Metabacillus sp. KUDC1714: one gene and its partner. The protein of the gene in region 2 binds, or shares a complex with, the protein of the main gene of each other region. Links are inferred from orthologs where the notes say so. Each region holds a gene or a part of one and is shown on either strand. Other genes may lie near its edges.

The links.
Region 1: the proteins of metK (region 2) and groL are in contact, whole or in part, in a cryo-EM structure (PDB 8P4O), measured with the Escherichia coli proteins. The link is inferred for Metabacillus sp. KUDC1714 from one-to-one orthologs.

Annotation. Positions count from the first base shown.
Region 1 is NZ_CP055263.1:2,236,808-2,248,623, reverse strand. The notes cover bases 4,915-7,880. They hold groL (chaperonin GroEL), read right to left. Parts: upstream 7,234-7,880; coding sequence 5,596-7,233; downstream 4,915-5,595. Other genes in these bases: groES (co-chaperone GroES), read right to left, coding at 7,291-7,575; HUW50_RS10775 (DUF3231 family protein), read right to left, coding at 4,915-5,321. In the rest of the region: HUW50_RS10790 (tetratricopeptide repeat protein), read left to right, coding at 1-1,422; HUW50_RS10785 (DMT family transporter), read right to left, coding at 1,644-2,531; HUW50_RS10780 (DUF4317 domain-containing protein), read left to right, coding at 2,833-4,002; more of HUW50_RS10775, read right to left, coding at 4,299-4,914; HUW50_RS10760 (CPBP family intramembrane glutamic endopeptidase), read left to right, coding at 7,907-8,641; HUW50_RS10755 (YdiK family protein), read left to right, coding at 8,638-8,841; twin-arginine translocase subunit TatC, read right to left, coding at 8,846-9,604; HUW50_RS10745 (twin-arginine translocase TatA/TatE family subunit), read right to left, coding at 9,622-9,816; HUW50_RS10740 (redox-sensing transcriptional repressor Rex), read right to left, coding at 9,840-10,484; cyclic pyranopterin monophosphate synthase MoaC, read right to left, coding at 10,680-11,174; HUW50_RS10730 (ABC-F family ATP-binding cassette domain-containing protein), read left to right, coding at 11,559-11,816.
Region 2 is NZ_CP055263.1:564,176-575,997, forward strand. Bases 2,238-5,209 are described here. They hold metK (methionine adenosyltransferase), read right to left. Parts: upstream 4,338-5,209; coding sequence 3,138-4,337; downstream 2,238-3,137. Other genes in these bases: HUW50_RS02770 (FixH family protein), read right to left, coding at 2,238-2,949; pckA (phosphoenolpyruvate carboxykinase (ATP)), read left to right, coding at 5,001-5,209. Outside these bases: HUW50_RS02760 (glycosyltransferase family 4 protein), read left to right, coding at 1-416; HUW50_RS02765 (methyl-accepting chemotaxis protein), read right to left, coding at 534-1,835; more of HUW50_RS02770, read right to left, coding at 2,167-2,237; more of pckA, read left to right, coding at 5,210-6,584; HUW50_RS02785 (DUF2584 domain-containing protein), read right to left, coding at 6,881-7,123; HUW50_RS02790 (alpha/beta hydrolase family protein), read right to left, coding at 7,195-7,974; HUW50_RS02795 (ABC transporter substrate-binding protein), read left to right, coding at 8,199-9,188; HUW50_RS02800 (ABC transporter ATP-binding protein), read left to right, coding at 9,202-9,972; HUW50_RS02805 (ABC transporter permease), read left to right, coding at 9,959-10,774; ytkD (RNA deprotection pyrophosphohydrolase), read right to left, coding at 10,908-11,381; HUW50_RS02815 (hydrolase), read right to left, coding at 11,449-11,781. UniProt on the Escherichia coli protein: Catalyzes the formation of S-adenosylmethionine (AdoMet) from methionine and ATP.

The DNA of each region.
Region 1 (11,816 bases), 1.7 Mb from region 2 along the record:
AATTCTCCAAACAAACGAGAAAAGATGGAACAGTTATTGAATATCTCCCCTGAAATTCAGCACCAGCTAATTTTGGCGACTGCCGGTAATCCTAAAGCTATGGCGCTTAGCATTGCCTACATTGCAGATGATGACATTCCTGCAAAACAACTTATTCGGGATCTAGGTAAAGCTGGCTACTCACTGTTAGAATTATTTGATTTCCTTTTCGGACGAACATGGAATCGATGTGATGAAGATACCCGACGTCTATGGCAAGTGCTGTGCTTTTTTAGTAAACCTCCTGATGAAGAGAGTTGGGCTGCAGCCGCGGGATTAGATGCTCGGAATTTTCGTTATGCTGTTGAACAGATGCGGACCTATGCACTGATTCAACCAGAGCGTATAGAGGGAAAAATACATTATTTTGGACATCAAACCGTTGTTGCATATGGCGAACAACACCTGTCCGAAAATCAAGAGTTTAAGAAGGAAGCACGCAATCGATGGGGACAATATTATATCAACTATTTAGAAACTCATTTAAAACGAGAGCAACCAAATTCTATTTATTGGAGTTATTTGCTTGGTCGAGATTTGGAGCAAATGAAAAAAGAATGGCCAAACATACTTAAGGTCATAAAGTGGGCAAGTGAAACTGGACAAAAGGAGCTATTAATTGAACTGGTAACCCGTATTAGTCACTTTTTAAGCCGGATTAACTTGCCGTTACGGATCGAATTTGGACTTAAAGCTGCTGATTACGCCAATCAATTGGGTAAAAATACGCTAGAAGCCTTTTTTCGAATTGACACAGTAGGCTGGGCACTTATGGAGGTTAATGACTCGGATGGAGCCCTACTTCAAATAGAAAGTGGGCTTAAGATACTAGAGCAATTGAATTCGCACCACACGGATGTCTACGATTTAAAGGTTTGGGGACTCGCATTAAAATCGAAACTGTTTTTAAAAGTAGGCAATTCAGAGAAAGCAGAAGCTATTCTAGAGGAAGTAAAAAATATATCGACTACCCCGATTATTCAACATAGAGTTTTATTAGTTCGTGGAGACCTTTGCTTATTGCGTAGAAAAGATGAAGAGGCAATCCAATTATACGAAGCGGCCAATGAAATCAGCACAATGTATGGCGGCGAAAAAACCATTGAAGCATATTTTAATCTAGGTATCGCATATGTGAATTGTAACGAATTTGAGAAAGCAGAAGCCACTTTTAATCATATTCTTTATGACAAAAATAAAGCGAATCAGATTGAGTTAATCTATTATCATTATGGAATTGCCCTATTGTTATCACGCAAAGGAGATTATACAAAAGCACAAAAATCAAATCAAAAGGCTATCAACCTTATCGATTCATGGGAACCAACCATTAGTATTCGAAAAGAAGTGGAACTGCTTAATGAGTTCATTGAAAATAGTTAAATAGAAGCCATAATTATAGCATTTTTAGGCGATTCTTTATGGTTTTATCTCTTAAAATCAAATTTAGTTTTAACAACTTTCAAGGCATGAGTTCAATATCGGAATAGACTCATGCTTTTTTATATTTACAATAAAAGAGATTTAGTGTGTTTAGATAATATAATTTTTAATACTACCATTGAAGATTTATAGGTTAACTCCTGAAAAATCCCCACCCAACACTATTTTTTCACCTTTAAGAATGGATGACTTTGTAATGAGATACGGGCAGAACCTGTATAATTCACTAGCCAAACTCCTAAAAGCACTAAAATGATTCCGATCAATGTAATAGCATTCAAATCTTCGTTTAAAAATAGTATTCCTGACAGAGTACCAACTACGGGTACAATTAGCAAAGAAATTGATGCTTTACTGGCTTCCATTTTAGAAAGAATATGAGACCATATAACAAAAGCTAATGCAGAGGCCAAAATCCCGGAATATAAAAGGTATACTACAGCCATAAGACTCCAATGTGACTGGCCATGTTCAAAACTAATTGAATACATAAACAAGCCAATAGCTCCCGCTCCCATTTGCCATGTAGTAAATTGAACAGTGTCACAGCCTTGCAATTTCTTTTTGAATATTAAACTTGATAGCGCCCATGTTACTGCAGAGCTTAACGCAAGAATGGGAGCCCATATATTTCCTCCAAACTGAATATCCATTGCTAAAAACAACCCTACTATTCCAATCGAGATTCCAATGATTTTACTTACAGTCAATTTTTCTCCAGGAATGAAATAATTTGCCATAAGTGAAAGAAACAATGGCATACTATAGGTTAAAACAGAAGTAAGCCCCGCGCTTATATAATTTAATGAAATTTGGATAGCAATGTTAAAATAAGTTGTCTGCAGAAAGCCGCAGAGAATATACCATTTAAGTTCCCGTTTACCTGGCAGCGGGATTTTTTTAATATAGGTTAACCCAAAAAGTACAATTGCCCCAAGCAAAAACCGAAAGGCTGCAAACAAAACAGGTGGGAACACATCATTGCCCAGCTTCATAATAACAAAATTAAAACCCCATACAATACATAAAAAAAGCATCAATCTATTCATTCATGATTCCCCCCGTGTCATTAGAACAATATATCTAACGATAATAAAAAATTCAAATTTGACACTTTTCCATTTAAAATACAACTCTATTCAAAATATTTTAGAACTTTCTAGAACTTTTTAGACTCTCTATACCTCGGAAGCAAATTCCCTTCACACTTAAGTACACCTAATTATATAAAACAATTTATGTTAAAATAAATGATACTTTCAAGGATGTTGAGAGCAAATCAATTCAGTAATGATTTACTCTCTACCTTCTAATTTACAAATCAGGTAAAGCTTAGGAGTGTATTTAGTCATGAACAAAAAAGACATAGCTCAGATTCGAAAACAATTCAAAATAAATAATGATTTACTCAAGATCTCCGAAATTTTTAATGTATATATTATGAAGGAATCAAGTGACATTTATCATCACCAAAGTCAACCTTTTGAAATGCTTGACCAAGATCAACAAGAGTTATTTTTGAATAACTTTAAAAAATTACTTGCCGGCCAATTGGATGAAAAGCTCTTTGAATTAAAGTTTCAACGTGATGCTGAAAATAACAGTCAGCTAATTTTGCATCAAGGATTACTCAGCGATTTGGACGGTTGGAAAGAGCAAATGTTAAAAATTGTAGGAAAAATGCTTGTAAATCAACAATACGAGATGGATATTGTCATTACATTCATTCGTGGTGAATATTTAAAGCCAACAAAACGAAAAAATGAAGAGGCTGAGATAAGTGAACGAGATACCGTTTACTCCCATCCATTCATTCTGTGCAGTCTAAATAATACACAAGAACCAAAAAAAGAATTGCTTTTTGACTATGTCGAGAGAGAGTTCAAGTACAGTTTTGTTGTCGACCCAATTATTAACCTTAATGCTCCAATCGCCGGTTTTCTATTTCCTTGTTTTACCGATAATGTAGCAGATGTCAACCACATTCTGTATTCATCTGGAAAGGTACATGAGCCGGATCACCAATTCATCGAGGAAGTTTTAAATGGCGAAGAAACAATGACTGCAAAAGATGACAAAATTGTTTTTGAGGAAATTATTAAAGAAGCAACAGGAGATCAATTAAATACATCTACTCTTTCTAATGTGTATGAAGAGATTAACCGTATGATAGAAGAAAATGAAGAAGAAGAACAACCAAAATTAGACTCCAAAGACATTGAACGTGTTTTAAAGATAAGCGGCCTTGAAGATATAAATGGGGAAAAGGTAGAAACAGCCTTCCAAAAAGTAATTGATGATGACAAATATGAGTTAAAAGCAAGTAGCGTCATCCCGAAATATACTTCAAAATCAATTAAAATCAACACGAAAATAGCGAACATTTCTATTAGTCCACAAGATTTAAGATACGTCAAACAAGTTCATTTAAGTGGTAAACGCTACCTCATGATTGAAGTGGAAGAAGATACTGTCATTGAAGGCTTCACGATGATTCCAGAAGCTTTTGGTGGGAACTAAATAAACAAGATTTGTTGGTTACAATGCGAACTAAAGAATGGCACGGTTCTGAAGTTTCTTTCTTGGTTAAAGGAAGAAGCTTTAGAACCTTCTTTTGTGAGCAACCAAAAATCTTAAAAGAAATTTTCTTCAGATGATTGAATTTTTTAAAATTAACAGATACTTACCTCTCAGAGAGTTAATTTCACAAGCTGTTTTATAAAATTAAGCAAAAAAGCGATTAGCTTGTTTAAGCATGCTTCCATTAACGTTCTAAAATACCTAAATAGCCATGAAGCTTGCAAATTGGCTAATAGTTAAGTCCGATCATATGCTTTAGGAGGTGATTCCATCCACCCTTTATCAATTAAAATATTTGCACCATCATCAACAAACAATCCTATGTTTATGAGAGTTCTTCCATATAACATTGCTATATCTCTTCTTCCATTTACCGCTAGTGAATTTCCAAACGACCTTATTTTCATGGAGAACATGTCAACCTTATGAAATAACATTATTTTATCGGAAAAAGGTGGATATGTAGACGTTGTGACTAAATGGTCGATAAATGACGGTGATAATAGGTTTTCTTTATGAAGTTTTTCCATATACTGCTTAACTGCTTTATCAGTCATGTCTAAACCTCGTTTAAACAAAGCCTTTATCTTTTCATCCTTAACGATCTGATGAAATCCCAATAATAATGCCTTACTTGTTGTGTTATTTTCAATGTTATCATAAAGATGAGTAATTTCTAATGCATGTAATGGTCGGATATCACCAACAAAACCCTTTAAGTAATTCTGTTTTTGAATATAATCAGTTCCTTCAGGTGTTGGAATAATAGGAGGCTTTGAAATTAATTTCTTTTCAAATAAAACCTCATTTATCTGCCCCAAGAAGATAGTTGTAGATTGCATACAATAAACAAAAAATTCTCTTATATCTTCCCTCATTACTAATGGAATTGCTACGGCGTAAATACTAAGCCCTGCCTTAGCTGCATATTTCAAATAGTGTACATAAAATACATCTTCGTATAAACGTGGGGCACCTAGATTTACATCATCATTAGTGAATCCTACAGGTATTGGGAAATTACCTTTTTTAAAAAAACCTTCTATCCTCTGTATAAAATCCCTACTTAATGCTATACCATTTTCCAATAGCGTCTTAATATATTCATCATTGCAATGTTGAAGAAAATAATTTAGGATTTGAATAGACATGCTGTTTCCATTATAAGTAGCCCAAAGTTTACCCATTTCAACTGATGTTAAAGATTGAGATTCATCTAATTCTTTTGTGCTTAAATTAATGGGTTTTAAAATATCCATTGGATTTAAATCCATCAGTAATCCCCTTTCACGCATTTTTGTTTAGGATTACCGTTAAGATTTAATTTTATGTAAAGTGATATGTTACATTGAATATCTACGCTCATATGACCGCCAAAATGAAAAAAAGGCCTCCAACCAGTTGTAAACTGATGAAAGACCTTCTCTGATATGGTGATTTTCGAGAAAAAAGTGAGCATTTTTTGCCTACCTATGGGCAAAATTATAATTTTATTCTTAAAAATCCCTATATATCAAGGCTTTATGATGTTTTTTACATCATGCCGCCCATACCACCCATACCACCCATGCCACTCATATCAGGCATGCCGCCGCCACCTTCTTCAGGCTTGTCAGCGATAACAGCTTCAGTTGTTAAGAACATTGCTGCTACAGAAGCTGCGTTTTGTAACGCAGAACGAGTTACTTTAGTTGGGTCAACGATACCAGCTTCAAACATGTTTACCCACTGGCCGTTTGCAGCGTTGAAGCCAATTCCAACTTCTTCTTTCTTTAAGCGCTCAACAACAACAGACCCTTCAAGTCCTGCATTGTGTGCGATTTGACGAACTGGTTCTTCAAGTGCACGAAGAATGATGTTGATACCTGTTTGAGTATCGCCTTCTTCTTGAAGTGCAGCTACTTTGTTATATACATTTACTAGAGCAGTACCACCACCAGAAACGATACCTTCTTCTACTGCAGCACGAGTAGAGTTTAGAGCATCTTCGATACGTAGTTTACGCTCTTTTAATTCAGTTTCAGTTGCAGCACCAACTTTGATTACTGCTACACCGCCAGCTAGTTTAGCTAAACGTTCTTGTAATTTTTCCTTATCAAATTCAGAAGTAGTTTCTTCTAATTGAGCACGGATTTGGCTTACACGGCCTGCAATTTGTTCAGCTTCTCCAGCACCTTCAACGATTGTTGTATTTTCTTTTGAAACAACAATTTTAGATGCACGGCCTAATTGATCAATATTAGCAGATTTAAGATCTAAACCTAATTCTTCAGTGATAACTTCACCGCCAGTTAAGATCGCAATATCTTCAAGCATTGCTTTACGACGATCACCGAAGCCAGGTGCTTTTACTGCTACTGCATTGAATGTTCCGCGAAGTTTGTTAACTACTAGAGTAGCTAATGCTTCACCTTCTACATCTTCTGCAATTAATAATAGAGGCTTACCTTGTTGAACAACTTGCTCTAAAACAGGTAAGATTTCTTGAATGTTTGTGATTTTTTTATCAGTGATTAATACATATGGGTTTTCAAGAACTGCTTCCATTTTATCAGAATCAGTTACCATGTATGGAGATGCATAACCACGGTCAAACTGCATACCTTCTACTACTTCTAATTCAGTAGAGAAACCTTTAGATTCTTCAATTGTGATAACTCCGTCGTTACCAACGCGTTCCATTGCTTCTGCGATTAATTGACCTACTTCTTCATCAGCAGAAGAGATTGCAGCAACTTGTGCAATAGATTCTTTACCTTCGATTGGTTTAGAAATAGCTTGTAGCTCTTCTAAAGCAACAGCAACTGCTTTTTCAATTCCCTTACGAACAACCATTGGATTTGCTCCAGCAGTTACGTTCTTTAATCCTTCACGGATCATTGCTTGAGCTAAAACAGTTGCAGTTGTTGTACCGTCACCAGCAACATCGTTTGTTTTGCTAGCAACTTCAGCAACAAGCTTAGCACCCATGTTTTCGAAAGCATCTTCTAATTCGATTTCTTTCGCAATTGTAACACCATCATTTGTAATTAAAGGAGAACCGTATTTCTTTTCTAATACGACGTTACGTCCTTTAGGTCCTAATGTAACTTTAACAGCATCTGCCAATGCATCAACACCACGAAGCATTGAACGACGAGCATCTTCACTGAATTTAATATCTTTAGCCATTTTTACAAGACCTCCTCAAAGTTTTAAATGTTTTCTATGATATGTGTGCTGTTTCTATTAACCGATAACAGCTAAAATGTCGTTTTCACGTAAAATTAAGTATTCTGTACCTTCATATTTCACTTCAGTACCAGCATATTTTGAGAAGATAATACGATCGCCTTCTGCTACTTCAAGAGCTACTTTTTCTCCACTATCTAATACACGACCTGTACCAACAGCTACTACTTTACCTTCTTGTGGCTTCTCTTTCGCACTATCTGGAAGGACGATACCACTAGCAGTTTTTTCTTCTGATTCAACTAACTCGATAATAACGCGATCACCTAATGGCTTTAACAAGTGAAACAACCTCCTCAAATTCGTTAAAAAATGATTATTTTTCCTTTTTATTAGCACTCGTTGTCCTTGAGTGCTAACACAATTATTATATTATATAAGATCTCTTCTAATTTCAAGTCTGAAGTTAAAATTTTTTTGAAGAACTTGCCTAAAAGATTATGTCTAAATTGTAAATACAATAAACATCTTTTGATTAATTCACCATAGTTATCATACATATGATATTTGAAAGGTATGATACAATAGGGTTTGATTAATTTTGCCCATGTTCAATTCCGTGATCAGATGTTCTGTCAAATATCACATCATTAGTCAAATGAAGGAGGCCTCTATGAAAAAGCATTATTGGTTTATTTTATTAACATATATGCTCATGCAGCTTTCAGGGGTTGCTGGGATCAGATTATTTCATTATTTAGATATAGGAGCTACACAGGTTGAAAGATTTGCATATTGGACAATCTTTAGCTTTACCCTTGCGTTTATCATTATTCTCTTTTTATTAAGGAAAGAACGTAAGAATGAGAGTTTACTTCGCGGGGAACCTTCATCTGTTGGCGCTTCTGTCGGTTGGGCAATTGGCGGATTCTTATTAGCTATTTTCGCCCAGAGCCTTGCTGCAAACATCGAAATTAATCTATTTGGTGTAGAGCCTGGATCAGAAAACACAGAAATGATTGTTAGTGTCATCGAAGTAACACCATTAGTCATTATTGTTACTTCAATTATCGGACCGATATTAGAAGAGATCATTTTCCGAAAAATAATCTTTGGTGTGTTATATAAAAGGACGAACTTTATCATTGCTGGCCTTATCAGCTCACTTCTTTTTTCGCTTTTGCATGGTGAGCCTCAGCACCTTCTTTTATATGCGTCGATGGGTTTTACCTTTGCCTTTTTATATGTAAAAACAAAGCGGATCATAGTACCTATCTTTGCCCATGTGGCAATGAATACGATGGTAATCATAGTTCAAACTGTATTTCGTGAGGACATTGAAAAAATGATGAAGCAAGTTGAAGACATGCAGCAAGTGCAAGTTATTATTGGAGGCCTTTTAACATGAGAACAAACCCTATATCCATGGGATTCTTTTATTTAACGATGGGGTTGCTGTTTACGTATTTAGCAATTAACAGTGCTGAAAATGGAATTTTTTCTTTTCCGACAATCGTTTTAATTCTAATTGCAACCTTTGATATCGGAGTGGCAATTAGAATGTTTATCCTATCTAGTAAAATCAAAAAAATGAACAAAAAAAAATGAGACTTTATTCAGTCTCATTTTTTGCATTCTCTTCCTCGAACCTTAGCTTCTGAGCTTTCCTATATGTAATTCTGGATACCCAAATACTAATTTCATATAAAATAAACAACGGTATCGAAACCATTAAATGTGATGTTAATTCTGGTGGTGTAATAAGTGCCGCAATGACAAGTAGAACAAAGTAGGCATATTTTCGCACCTGAGATAAGAACATCGGCGTAACAATTCCTAATCTTGTAAGAAACATAATAACTACAGGTAACTGAAACAGCAGCCCAAACGGAACAGTTAGCTGCAATAAAAAAGTAAAATATTCATGAATTCCAATTACTTGATTAACTTCTAGATCATTCGAGATCCTTTCCATAAAATCAACCACAAATGGAAACAAGATAAAATATGAAAAGGAAACCCCGACAAAAAACAACCCTAGTGACATTGGGATATAACTTAAAGTAACGCGCCTTTCTTTCTCGTATAAGCCCGGACTAACGAACGACCATAGCTGATACAAAATAACAGGTGACGTTATGACAAATGCAATAAGAAACGCAAATTGCATGTAAACCATTAATGGATCTGTTAAATTAAACGAATTTAGTGTTAAATTCTTTGCTTCATCTGTTTGCTGTAAATAAACGATAATCGGTCTTGAAAGTAAAAAGCCAGCAATAATAGCTATGAAAAAGAAAACGACAACAATAACAAGTCGTTTTCTAAGCTCTGTTATATGTTCAATGACCGACATTTCATTATTTTTCATATCGGTTTCATCCTATCTTACTTGACTTCGTCCTTCTTTTCTATCTTTTTCACATCATCTTCTTCATCATCTGCTAAACCTTTTGTTGCATTTTTAAATTCACGTAATGAATTACCTACTGCTTTACCAAGATCAGGTAACTTTTTTGGTCCAAAAATAAGTAATGCAACAAATGCAATTAATAATAGGCTTCCGAATCCAAGTGTTGGCATCGAAATCCACCTCCCTGTCTTTATTATTTATCTTCATTAGGATAATGTTTTAAAAAATAAACTAACGACTGAAGCTCAACCGCTAAATCAATATGATGGATCCGTATTTCATCTGGAACATTTAATCTAGCCGGAGTAAAGTTTAAGATCCCTTTAATTCCTTTGACAATAAGTCTGTCAGTAATAGACTGAGCGACAGTTGCAGGTACTGTTAAAATTGCTACAGTTACATCCTCTGGAATAATTTCTTCGAGATGATCTAAATCATAGACAGGAACTCCACCAATTTCTGTTCCAATTTTCTTATTATCAACATCAAATGCAAGTGAAATAACAGTATTATTATTCTTGGTAAAATTATAATGTAAAAAAGCTGTCCCTAAATTACCGACACCTATTAAACATACCTTCGTTGTTTCATCTTGATCTAATGTTTTTCTAAAAAAGGATAACAAATAATTCACATTATAACCATACCCTTTTTTACCTAGCGCACCAAAATATGAGAAATCTCTCCGAATAGTGGCAGAATCTACCTTTACAGCATCACTTAGCTCGGCAGAAGAAACACGCTGCTTACCAGATGAGTGTAAATTTTTTAAAAACCGGTAATATAAAGGCAAACGCTTAGCGGTTGCCTGCGGAATTTTAGATTGTTCTATATTCACTCTTTATCCCTCACATTCATACAAAACGTGCTATGACGTACCAACGTCACCATCCAAAATGAAGGGAAGAACTGTGTATAACTACAAGCCCAACACCAATATGGCGGCGTGAACGGCGCAACATAATAAATATTTATTGCAAAGAACTAGTTGCTTTTAACTAAGATGTTTTATCAATCAACTATTTGTTATTCACTAGCTCATTATATCTTCCCTGATGAAATCTCCACTTTTGCCACCAGTTTTTTCTACTAGATAGGTTGGTCCGATAACCATCCCTTTATCCACAGCTTTACACATATCATAAACTGTAAGCGCTGAAATGCTTGCAGAGGTTAACGCTTCCATTTCGACACCTGTACTGCCTTTTGTTTTTACAGTTGAACTTATCAAAAGTATATATGTACTATCACTTTTTTCCCATTCAAACTCAATATCTACACCTTTAATTGGAATAGGATGACACATAGGGATGACATTTGATGTTTGTTTAGCTGCCATTATACCAGCAACCTGTGCAACAGATAATACATCACCTTTTCCAATTTCATGATTGGTGATCTTTTCATATACCTCTTTTGTCACTTGAATGCTTGTCTTTGCACGTGCTGTTCTAACTGTTATTTCTTTTGCAGAGATATCAACCATTTTCGCTCTGCCTTGCTCATTAAAATGGGTAAATTCTGACATATTCATATCTCCTTATACGTAGACTATACACTATTTTTTAAAATCTGTCTGTTTGTTATTGTGACAATTATATGGATAGACCAAAAGCGCAAGCGCCTTGAACAGCCCCGACAAGCATAAGATGATTTAGAATAGAAGGCGTTCTTTGCCTTCAATTCTAAATTAGCTTATGACCTCGAGGGGCTAGGCGCTGGAGCTGAATCTCGTGCGCTTATCCACAGTTTAAGAATTTTATAATTTCCTAAACGAGAACAAAAGCGCAAGCGCCTTGCTAAGAGACGTAGAAAAAGAACACTCCGTCCAACAATATAGATATCTATTGTATCTTTGTTGCCCATATGTCCCTATTAAGCTAAACTTAAAGCATTAGTAGAGGTGAAAACAATGATATTGTTACAAATAAATCAACTTAGTAAATATTTCGGCGCTGACCCTATTTTATCGAATATTAAGCTAGAAGTACAAACAAGAGACAAAGTTGCCATTGTGGGACGTAATGGGGCCGGAAAATCAACCCTTTTAAAAATAATTGCTGGAGTCATGTCACATGATTCTGGTGATATCATTAAACCAAAAGATGTATCAATCGGCTACTTAGCTCAAGATACGGGATTAGAATCTCAATTATCAATATGGGAAGAA
Region 2 (11,822 bases):
AAGACATGGTAAAGGCAGCTCCTGAAAATATGACTTTTGCTGGTTTCTTAAATGGCGAAAGTCTTGCAGAAATTTATGCTAGCTCTAACCTATTTATTTTTCCATCTCCTACAGAAACATTTGGAAATGTTGTTTTAGAGGCATTAGCTACTGGTACACCTGTCATCGGAGCAAATTCGGGTGGAGTTAAAAATATTATTAACCAAGAAGTAACAGGCTATCTATGTGAGCCAAAAAATGTAGAGCAATTTAACCAAGCAATTATTCATCTATTAGAAAATCATGCATTACGTCAAAAAATGGGGGAAACTGCTCGTAAATATGCATTATCACAAACCTGGGATCAAATATTTGATGGTTTATTAAAGGAATATGAAGAATCACTCCTTGAGAATAATCATATTCGATATGCATAATGCAAGAATTCATTAGGTTTAACTGCTTTAGATGCAGCTAAACCTTTTTAATTGCTTGATTACATATCAAAAAGCAGTGAGATTTCAGTTAAGAAATCCACTGCTTAATTAGGATTTTTATTCTACCATATATTTTTTAAGTGAATTATTTAAGTTTTCACTTAATGCAATTAATTTTTCTGATGAATGATTAATGGTCACTACCGCATTCACTTGTTCATCAACAGACGCTGTTATCTCCTCAGTTGACGCTGCAGTTTCTTCTGCAACTGCAGATATATTTTGTATCGAATCTAAAATGATATAACTATGATCTGAAACAGTTTCAATTTCTTTATTTAGCTTTGATATTCCTTCAATAATTTTTGAGATAGATGAAGAAATTTCATTAAATTCATTTTCTGATGCTAAAACACTTTGATTTAAGCCACTTGAAATCTCTGTTGTTTGAGACATCACAAGCACGGTTGCTTCTGTTTCCTTTTCTATATTTTGAATCATCGTTTGGATTTGAGATGTAGCCTTATTTGTTTCTTCTGCAAGCTTTCTAACCTCTTCCGCTACGACGGCAAATCCTTTTCCATGTTCTCCAGCTCTTGCAGCTTCAATACTAGCATTTAAAGCCAATAGATTTGTCTGTTTTGAAATATTATCAATCGTTGTCACAATTCCGGAAATTTGATGGACACTTTGATAAAGGGTCGTTATTCCTAAACTGATTTGATCTAACATGTTAGCATTCTCTTTATTGGAAACTTGCAAGCCAATCATACTATCCTTACCTGCTTGAACAGCATTTACACAACCCTCTGTTAATTGGATTATAGCATTGCTTCCTTCTGTCATGTTGGTGAGATTTGCTTGTAAATCACTTGCTTTTTGGCTTGTGGATTCAATATCAGAAGCCTGTGAAACTGATCCTTTTGAAATTTCATTTAGGGCATTTCCAATTTCTTCACTAGTTGTTGTTGTTTGCTCTGATAAAGCTGAGAGCTCATATGATGAAGTGGAAATGGAATAACTTGTGTCCTTCAAATCGTGAACTAATGCTCGAAAGTCATCATTTATCTTATTTAATAATAGTGCAAGTAAACCGAATTCATCTTTTCCCTCTTTTAAAGGGTTTAGAAACAAACGACCAGCTGAAATTTCAGATGAAGCAATCAGGATCTGATTTAATACTTTTAACTTTCTATGAATGAAAAAATAAAACACAGACAAGCAAACGATCGTAATAACAGCTGGTATTCCTAACAAACTCCAAAATAACCCTTGCGATTCTTGAATTTGTCCAAAAGTATTTTTCACAAAAATATAGCTAAGAAGTCCAATCGTACTTGTAAGTACTACTGCTAAAATCGCAAGACAAATTTGAAATTTAACTGAAATCCTTTCATAAAACTTCATCTCTTTTTTCATTTTGTAGCCCCCACAGTTTTATGTCTTTACCTATTACATCGGATATGAGGGTACAAATGTTAACTTCTTTACTCATAAAAATCAAAATAAAATTAGTAAATGCAGAAAAATTAGTTAATAGGCCCTTTAGCCTTTTAACTAATTTTCGTTTATAATTCAAATTCCCATTCTTCTTGCAAAAGCAAATAGAGAATAAATAACGTGTTTTCTACATTAAACACTTACCCAATATTTTACTAATGAGACGACAGGTGGATGTAAATTGTTTCAAACTATTTCAAATATCGATAAAATTCGTGTTTAATCTTACGACAAAAAGAGGTCCACCCCCTTATTGAACTTCAACTGAAGTCTCAATATGGTCATGAACCTCTCCTTTTTCAACATGAACTACTATCTTATATATCCCAGTTTCTTCAAATTGATAGGAAGATGTGTACGTCCCTTTTGTCGATGCTTCTTCTGCATCAATATACTTATGTTGTTCTTCTCCATCCTTCCAAATTTCAAATCTCACCGTCGCATCTGGAAATGGTTGTTCACCCTCTTGAATTGTTGTTGATAACTGCTCCTCTTCATTTACCTTAAAATCAGATAATTCGTCTACAGTTATCGTTACACTACTATGATGGTGCCCCGCTTCTGTTTGTTCATGATGCTCGTGCTCATTCTCGCTTTCTTTTTCATCATTCTTTTCTGTAATCGTAGCTGTTGAGCCTTCTCCTACCTGAATATCTAATGATGGCATCGTATGATAACTTTCTACATTTGTATGTGCGGTTATTTTGAATGTACCATCTTCCTTAAATTGATAATTAATTCCATATGTACCTGTTTCAATAAGTTTTGCTTCAATTTTTTCTGAAACATCACCAAGTTTTATCTCAAACGTTACCTCTGCATCGTCCACTAGATCATCACCATAATATACTTTTGCAGCGATTGGTACTTCTTCGTTTTTATTAACATGTTTACTAGCAATTATTTCAACCTTTGGTGCTTTTACTTCCTCTTCAGAAGCGACTTGATGTTCTTGATGATTTGCTGATTCTTGACAGCCGCTTAAAACTAAAGAAAGGAAAATGAAGGAGCAAGTGATTATCCCTTGTTTCATATTGTATAACCTCCAAATCGTCACTCATACTATGATATAACATAACTATCATAATTAGATACGTTTTCTTTGATGCTTCAATATTTATTCACATATAGAAGAAAAAATATTCACTTATTAAGTCTTATACACTGATATAGAAAAGGGTCTGATGCAAAATACATCAGACCCTTTTCTTCTTTTATAAATTATTGATTTAACGCTTCTTTACTTAACGCTTCAGCTTTGTCTGTGCTTTCCCATGGAAGATCTAGATCATTACGACCGAAATGTCCATACGCAGCAGTTTGCTTATATATCGGACGACGTAGATTAAGCATTTTTATAATACCCGCTGGACGTAGATCAAAGTTGTTACGTACAACAGCTACTAAAACTTCTTCCGATACTTTTCCAGTTCCAAATGTATCAACTGAAATCGATACCGGTTGTGCAACACCAATTGCATATGCTAATTGAACTTCACATTTATCAGCTAATCCAGAAGCAACAATATTTTTCGCTACATAACGAGCAGCATAAGCGGCAGAACGGTCAACTTTTGTCGCATCCTTACCAGAGAATGCACCACCACCGTGACGTGCATAACCACCGTACGTATCAACGATAATTTTACGTCCAGTTAAACCAGCATCTCCTTGAGGTCCCCCAATGACGAAGCGACCTGTTGGATTAATGAAATACTTTGTATTTTCATCAATTAATTCTGCAGGGACAACTGGGTTAATAACATGCTCTTTTAGGTTACGCTGAATTTGTTCTAATGAAATTTCTGGGTGATGCTGAGTGGAAATAACGATCGTATCAATACGAACTGGTTTATCATTTTCATCATATTCTACCGTAACTTGTGTTTTACCGTCTGGACGTAAGTAAGGAAGTATATCCTCTTTACGTACTTCTGTTAAACGACGTGAAAGTTTGTGAGCTAATGAAATTGGAAGTGGCATTAATTCCTTTGTTTCATTACATGCAAATCCAAACATTAATCCTTGGTCTCCAGCACCGATTGCATCAATTTCTTCATCAGACATTAGGCCTTCACGAGCTTCAAGTGCTTGGTCAACACCCATAGCGATATCGGCTGATTGCTCATCAATTGAAGTAAGAACTGCACAAGTTTCTGCATCAAAGCCATATTTAGCTCGTGTATAGCCAATACCTTTAATTGTTTCACGAACAATTTTTGGGATATCAACGTATGTAGTTGTTGTAATTTCCCCAGCAACTAAAACTAATCCTGTCGTAACAGACGTTTCACACGCTACACGTGCATTTGGATCTTTTTCAATAATTGCATCAAGGATTGAATCTGAAATTTGGTCACAAATCTTATCTGGATGGCCTTCTGTTACAGACTCAGAAGTAAATAAACGTTTTTTAGTCATGTTAAAGTTTTCCTCCTCATACTCATGTTCAAATTGATCCGGAACTCTTCCTTTTACCTAAAAGAATCACGCTGGCATGTTTTGTGAACAGAATTATTATGTACCTCTACCACATGCTTGTCCTGGTAAAACTCTAATGAAGAAGATACGCTTATTTTCTGTTATCAAAAAAACCTTTCCCTAAATGAGGAAAGGTTTGTTATCGTTCATAGCCTTTCGCTCTTATCGATCAAGGGCTTTCGCCTTGCATCAGGTTAGCACCTTTGCGTCGGAAAATGTCATTTGGGCATAATCGCCGCTTTCCTTTGATAGCAGGTTGCTGGGTTTCATAGGGCCTGTCCCTCCACCAGCTCGGGATAAGAGAATCCGTTCAAGGACATATCATAGCGCACTGGGGTAATGGTGTCAACAAAAAACAGCAAGTTATCAGAGATTATTTCCTATTAATTTTCATGATTAATCTATTCATTAGTGTTACCCATTTTGTTGACATATTATTAAGTTTCTTTTTGAAGTATAAAAATTGCTTTCTAAACTTTTTTTCAAAAAACACACACGATTAGTATGTTCAATTAAATATAATGTGTTATACTATTTAAAACTAAGTCAGAATTTTGTAATATATCTTTCTACGTTAATTTTTCGAAAAGGATGGTAATGGGGATGAATATTGTGGAGATGACAAATGAATTAGCAGAGTTGTTAAAAGGGGATAATGCAAGACATAATTTATCAGTTGCTCAACTTGTGGAAAAAGTACTTAAACGCAAGGAAGGGATTTTAACCTCAACTGGTGCAATCCGAGCGACTACTGGAGCATATACTGGTAGGTCTCCACAAGATAAATTTATCGTGAAAGAAAGTTCTATCGAAAATAAAATTGATTGGGGCATTGTTAATCAACCTATTTTAGAGGCTGACTTTGATAAGCTTTATAGTAAAATGATCAACTACTTAAAGGAACGAGAAGAATTATACATTTTCAATGGTTTTGCCGGTGCAGATAAACGCTATCAGTTGCCTCTTCAAGTCATAAATGAATATGCTTGGCATAATTTATTCGCACAGCAGCTTTTTATAAAAGACAATGAAAAATCGATTACAAATGAGAAGCCTTTTACTATTCTTTGTGCACCACACTTTAAAGCTGATCCTGCTGTTGATGGTACAAATTCTGAAACATTTATCATTATTTCATTTGAGAAAAGAACAATTTTAATCGGTGGGACAGAATACGCTGGTGAAATGAAAAAATCTGTCTTTTCAGTTATGAACTTTTTGTTACCAGAAAACAATATTCTTTCAATGCATTGCTCAGCAAATGTTGGTTTTGAAGGTGATGTTGCTTTATTTTTCGGTTTATCTGGAACTGGAAAAACAACTTTGTCTGCTGATCCTAACAGACGATTAATCGGTGACGATGAGCATGGCTGGTCTACTTCAGGCATCTTTAATATTGAAGGCGGTTGCTATGCGAAATGTATTAATTTATCGGAAGAAAAAGAGCCCCAAATTTTTAATGCCATTCGCTATGGTGCCGTTTTAGAAAACGTTGTTGTTGATAATGAAACTCGTGAAGCTGATTATGATAATTCCTTTTTCACTGAGAATACAAGGGCTGCATATTCGTTAGATGCTATTGATAAGGTTATTACACCTAGTATAGCGGGACATCCACAAGCAATTGTTTTTTTAACTGCAGATGCATTTGGGGTTCTTCCTCCAATTAGCAAGTTAACTAGAGAACAAGCAATGTACCATTTCTTGAGCGGCTATACTAGTAAGCTTGCAGGAACTGAGCGAGGAATTACCGCTCCTGAGGCAACCTTTTCAACTTGCTTCGGTTCACCATTCCTACCATTACAAGCCACTCGCTATGCGAACATGCTTGGACAAAAAATTGATGAACATGAAGTTCAAGTATTTTTAGTTAATACAGGCTGGACCGGTGGTGAATATGGCGTAGGGAATCGAATAAAGTTACAATATACAAGAGCAATGGTTCAAGCTGCAATTGAAGGAGATCTTGATCATATTGAGACGGTAACTGATGAAGTATTTGGTCTCAACATTCCAATACACGTTCCAGGTGTTCCGGATGATAAACTTCAGCCACATCTTACTTGGAGTTCTAAGGAAGCTTATGAAAAGAAAGCAAAAGAGCTAGCATCACAGTTTAAGAAAAACTTTGAAAAATTTGCACATGTTTCCCCTGAAATCCAACAATTTGGTGGACCTATAGGTTAAAAGAATTGGAGGCTGACTCAAAAGCTAATGAGTCAGCCTCCCTTTTATTTAAAGAGATATTAAACTGATAATTGATAACTTAAGTTATATTTCAACATAATAATTTTATCCTAACCTGCAAACAAAAATTCATGATATTGTAATTTTTCCAATTTCACTTCAGGATTAATTTAGGCTCTTTCCTAAAAATAGTAGTTTTTAAATAAAAACTATTTCAGGTTGATTGGAACACTATAAAACAAATAAACCAGGTAAAAAAGCAAATTACTTTTTCACCTGGTTTATCTTTTGTTTTATTAATTCGTTGAATTAAGGGCAACTAACCGATATGTTACAACTGTTTTATTTTCATGAAGCTGAAGTTTTTCTACAATAGCCTCACCAGCAATTTCTCCATCCTTCGTTTTTCTAACCTCTATCGGAATATCGATCGGATATATTCTATATCCTTCTTTCGTTAAAAGAAATATATTTTCTTCCATTCGTTGTTCTTTACCTTTTGTTACAATCATTGTATTGAATTCAACAGGCATTCCCAAAAGAAAACCTCCTTATTGGTACATTTCATTTTATTTTATTTTACCACCTTGTCCTGACAAGAAAAACTAATTTATTGTTTTTTCATCCAGGAACATAGTCTATGTAGTGTTTCACGGTTTATTTTAGGAGGAAAATAATGAGTAAATCCCTTAAAGTACCAGCTTTCAACTTGTTTATTTAATTCCTTTAATCTTTTTTCAAGCCTGTATGCATGCTCAACTGAGACATTTTTATCCTTAACTCCGTGTATAATTAATACAGGTGGATTCATGTTTTCTAATTCGTACAAAGGTGTTCTCCACATATATCGATTCGGGAATTTTGTAGGTGTACCACCAATAACTCTTTTCATCATTCGACGTAAATCCTCACGCTCAACATATGTTAAAAACATATCAGAGACTCCACCCCATGTAACAACAGAACGCACATCTTCAGCTAAAATACCAGTTAATAATGCCATAACACCACCTCTTGAAAATCCAAAAACATGGATACGATGTGAATGCACATTTGGATGCCTTTTTAAAAGTTCGATTGCTGAGATGGCATCATAACGATCATCTCCAGCAAAGTCTTCATTCCCTTCACCACCTTGATTACCTCGGTAAAATGGTGCCATAACGATAAAACCTTCTGAGGCAAACTGAATTATTCGTCCTACCCTTACCATACCAACATTTTTAATCCCACCTCGCAAATATAGAAATCCATCATAGCACCCAGGGGTATTAGGCTCTGCCAAAAGTCCTTTTACTTTTAAATGATTTGAAAGATAGGTCACCACCCAAAGTCGAATGTTTGGATTTGGAGATGGATATTTTACCTTACTAAGTATTTCACCATTCATCTACTGTTCACTCTTTCTCTCGCAAATTCATCGATATTTAATAACATACCCTAATTCTGTACGTTACTAAAAGAATAATAGGCATTCACACATTTTTTTGAAATTCATAAATTATTATAAATTCACAACTTTGCCTTAGTTTATCAGCATCTATCGTCGATTTTGATTTAAGTTCCGGTGAAAATAAAAAATTTAAGATGCAGTGCATCCAGGAGGTTCACAACATGAAAAAATGGCTGCTATTGGTTATTCTTCCGCTTATTATTGTATTGCCACTTTCAGCATGTAATCAACAAAAGACAGAAAAAATTAAACTTGCAGAAGTTACACATTCCATTTTTTATGCGCCTTTATATGTCGCGATGGCAGAAGGTTTTTTTGAAGAGGAGGGCCTTGATGTAGAATTAACGACAACCTGGGGTGGAGATAAAACGATGACTGCACTTCTCTCAGATGGAGCAGATATCGCATTAGTTGGTTCAGAAACATCGATTTATGTTCATGCGCAAGGGTCGAGTGATTCTGTGATAAATTTTGCTCAACTTACACAAACAGATGGCACCTTCCTTGTAAGTCGTGAAAAAATAGACAATTTTAAATGGGATCAATTAAAAGATAGTACGTTTTTAGGACAAAGAAAAGGTGGAATGCCACAAATGGTTGGTGAATTTGTCTTAAAACAACACAATATTGATCCAAAAACTGATCTAGAGCTTATTCAAAATATTGATTTTGCCAACATCCCAAGTGCCTTTGCCTCAGGAACTGGTGATTTTGTTCAATTATTTGAACCAACAGCTAGTATCTTTGAAAAAGAAGGAACTGGTCACATTGTTGCTTCCTTTGGAACAGAGTCCGGTAAAGTTCCTTATACAACATTTATGAGCAAGGAGAGCTTTTTAAAAGAAAATGAAAACTCAGCAAGAAAGTTTACAGCTGCAATATATAAAGCACAGCAATGGGTACAAGAAAAAAGTTCAGCCGAGATTGCTAAATCAATTGCCCCGCAATTTGAGGATACAGAGCTAGAGCTTATTGAAACGGTTGTGGAACGTTACAAGGAACAAGGCTCCTTTTCAACAGATCCTATCCTAGATGTAGATGAATGGGATAACCTACAAAATATTATGGATGAGGCTGGAGAGCTACCAACGCGAATTGACTATGACACACTAGTGAATACCATATATGCAGAAGAAGTGGTTGAAAAGTAAGGAGGATCATTTCATGTCATTCTTATCAGTAGAACATGTTCATCATGTTTATTTTTCCAAGGATTCAGCAACTGTTGCCCTTGAAGATGTAAAACTTAATGTAGAGGAAGGGGAGTTCATCTCCTTCCTTGGGCCAAGTGGTTGTGGAAAAACAACTCTTTTATCAATCATCGCTGGTCTAATTAAGCCAGTGGAAGGTACTGTAACAATTGCCAATAAAATCATTACAAAGCCTGATTCAATTATTGGCTATATGTTGCAGCAGGATTATCTATTCCCTTGGAAAACAATCGAAGAAAATGTCACTTTAGGGCTGAAAGTTATTGGTCAAAAAACAACTGAAAATAAACAAAAAACGTTAGCTCTTTTAAAAGAGATGGGTCTTGAAAATGTTGAAAATCAATATCCCAGTCAATTATCAGGTGGGATGAGACAAAGAGCGGCACTAGTTCGAACATTAGCAACAAATCCGAAAATACTTTTACTTGATGAGCCCTTTTCAGCATTGGATTATCAAACAAAACTAAGACTTGAAGACTTAGTTGTACAAACGTTAAAAGATTATAAGAAAACAGCCCTCCTCGTCACCCATGACATTGGCGAAGCAATCGCGATGAGTGATCGTATTTACGTATTTTCCGCCAAGCCAGGAAGGATCAACCGGACATATTTGATACCAAAGGAACTGAGAGAACTAGCACCGTTTTATGCTAGACAACACCCTTCGTTTTCGAAGCTATTTCAGCAAATTTGGAAGGAGTTGGATCAGTTTGAAACAGAATGAAACCATTGATTTCCTTCACAAAAATTACAAACGTGGTCTTGATAAGGAAAAGAAATGGATACGATTTTATCAAATTCTCATTTTTATCTGTTTCTTTGGCTTATGGGAAATTGCCGGTCGTAGAGAATGGATCGATCCGTTATTATTTAGTTCACCCTCTAAGATATGGAATCTGTTAGTGACAAAACTAAATGACGGTACCCTTCTTTCACATTTAGGAATTACTCTATTTGAAACAATTTTAGGTTTTATTTTGGGCACATTACTTGGTACATTACTTGCAGCGTTGTTATGGTGGTCTGCTCGGCTTTCAAAAATTTTAGATCCTTATCTCGTTATTCTAAATGCAATGCCAAAAGTAGCACTTGGTCCTATTCTGATTGTTGCTTTAGGACCAGGGTTTATTTCCATTATCGCAATGGGTACGATTATATCCGTTATTATCACAACAATTGTTGTGTTCACATCGTTTAAAGAGGTTGATTCTAATTATTTAAAGGTACTCAAAACATTTGACGCATCTAAAATGCAGCTATTTAAAGAGGCAGTACTTCCAGCATCATTACCAACAATAGTATCAACCTTAAAAGTGAATGTTGGATTGTCTTGGGTAGGGGTTATTGTTGGAGAATTTCTTGTTTCTGCAAAAGGACTTGGCTATATGATTATATATGGTTTTCAAGTATTTAATTTTACGTTAGTTCTCTTAAGCCTTCTCATCATTGCGTTTTTTGCAACGATTATGTACCAAGGAGTGGAGCTTTTAGAAAGACGCTTTGTTAAGAGCGAAAAAAAAGGCTGACTTAGGGCAGTCCCTCATTTTCAATTTGAGGGTCAGTCGTAGGTCAGTCCTTATTTTTTCACATTTTGAATTTGTTAAACTTGGTTGTTGATTTCCACTGCTGGCATTCCCACAATCAACAAAGTGTTAGATCCTACATTTTAAATCTCTTCTTAACTTCTTTAAGACTTCTTTTCAATACCTCATCCTTCATAATGAAGCTATACCTTCTGTCCTTTTTTACTCCTTCTGGAATCTCTTCCATTAGAACAGGACCATAAGTTTCATAATAACCCTCTTGCTCAATAAGCTCACTTATGGTTGCATAATAAATATTTTTCACAATAATCTTTTCTTTTCCCATAACCTTGTATTGACCTATATATTCAATGTTTTTGACAATACCGCCTGTTTCCTCTTTAACTTCTCTAATAGCAGCTTCATTTGCAGTTTCGTTTAGTTCTACCTTTCCGCCTGGAAACTCAAAACCTCGGTCTGAATGCTTTGTTAATAACCATTTATCTTCATACCGACAAACAACCCAGACATGCTTAGGGTTAGCTGCAAAAGGATGGTCTTCAAATGATAATTGTACTTCATTGTGATAATAATCGATAAACCGATACATAATATATCCCTCAATTTTTTCCTAATCTATTCAAATCTTATCACAATGTTTTATCTCTGTATAAGGTTTATTCTTGTTCTTCTATTCTTGAAATAAGTCCTTGTGTACGAATATGCTCTTTCGCTTCCTCATCACCAAGCTCATAAATCATTTTGTAAATAAGCTTATTTGTATCATCTATCGCATCATTTTCACGATCATAATGATATTGAAGATATGGTGTATGAGCACGAAAAAACCCTTTTATATCTGAGGAATAAACCTGATCGAAATATTGACGTAGTTTAATGACCTCATCGTCAGTTGCTTCAATTTTATAATCCCAAGGAGATACCGTGCTAAATTGAGAAATCTCTCCATTGGCAACTGTAATATAATATGGTTTCTTTGAATTTTCCATGATGACAACTCCTTATTTAATCCTTCGCTTATTTTTTGCTC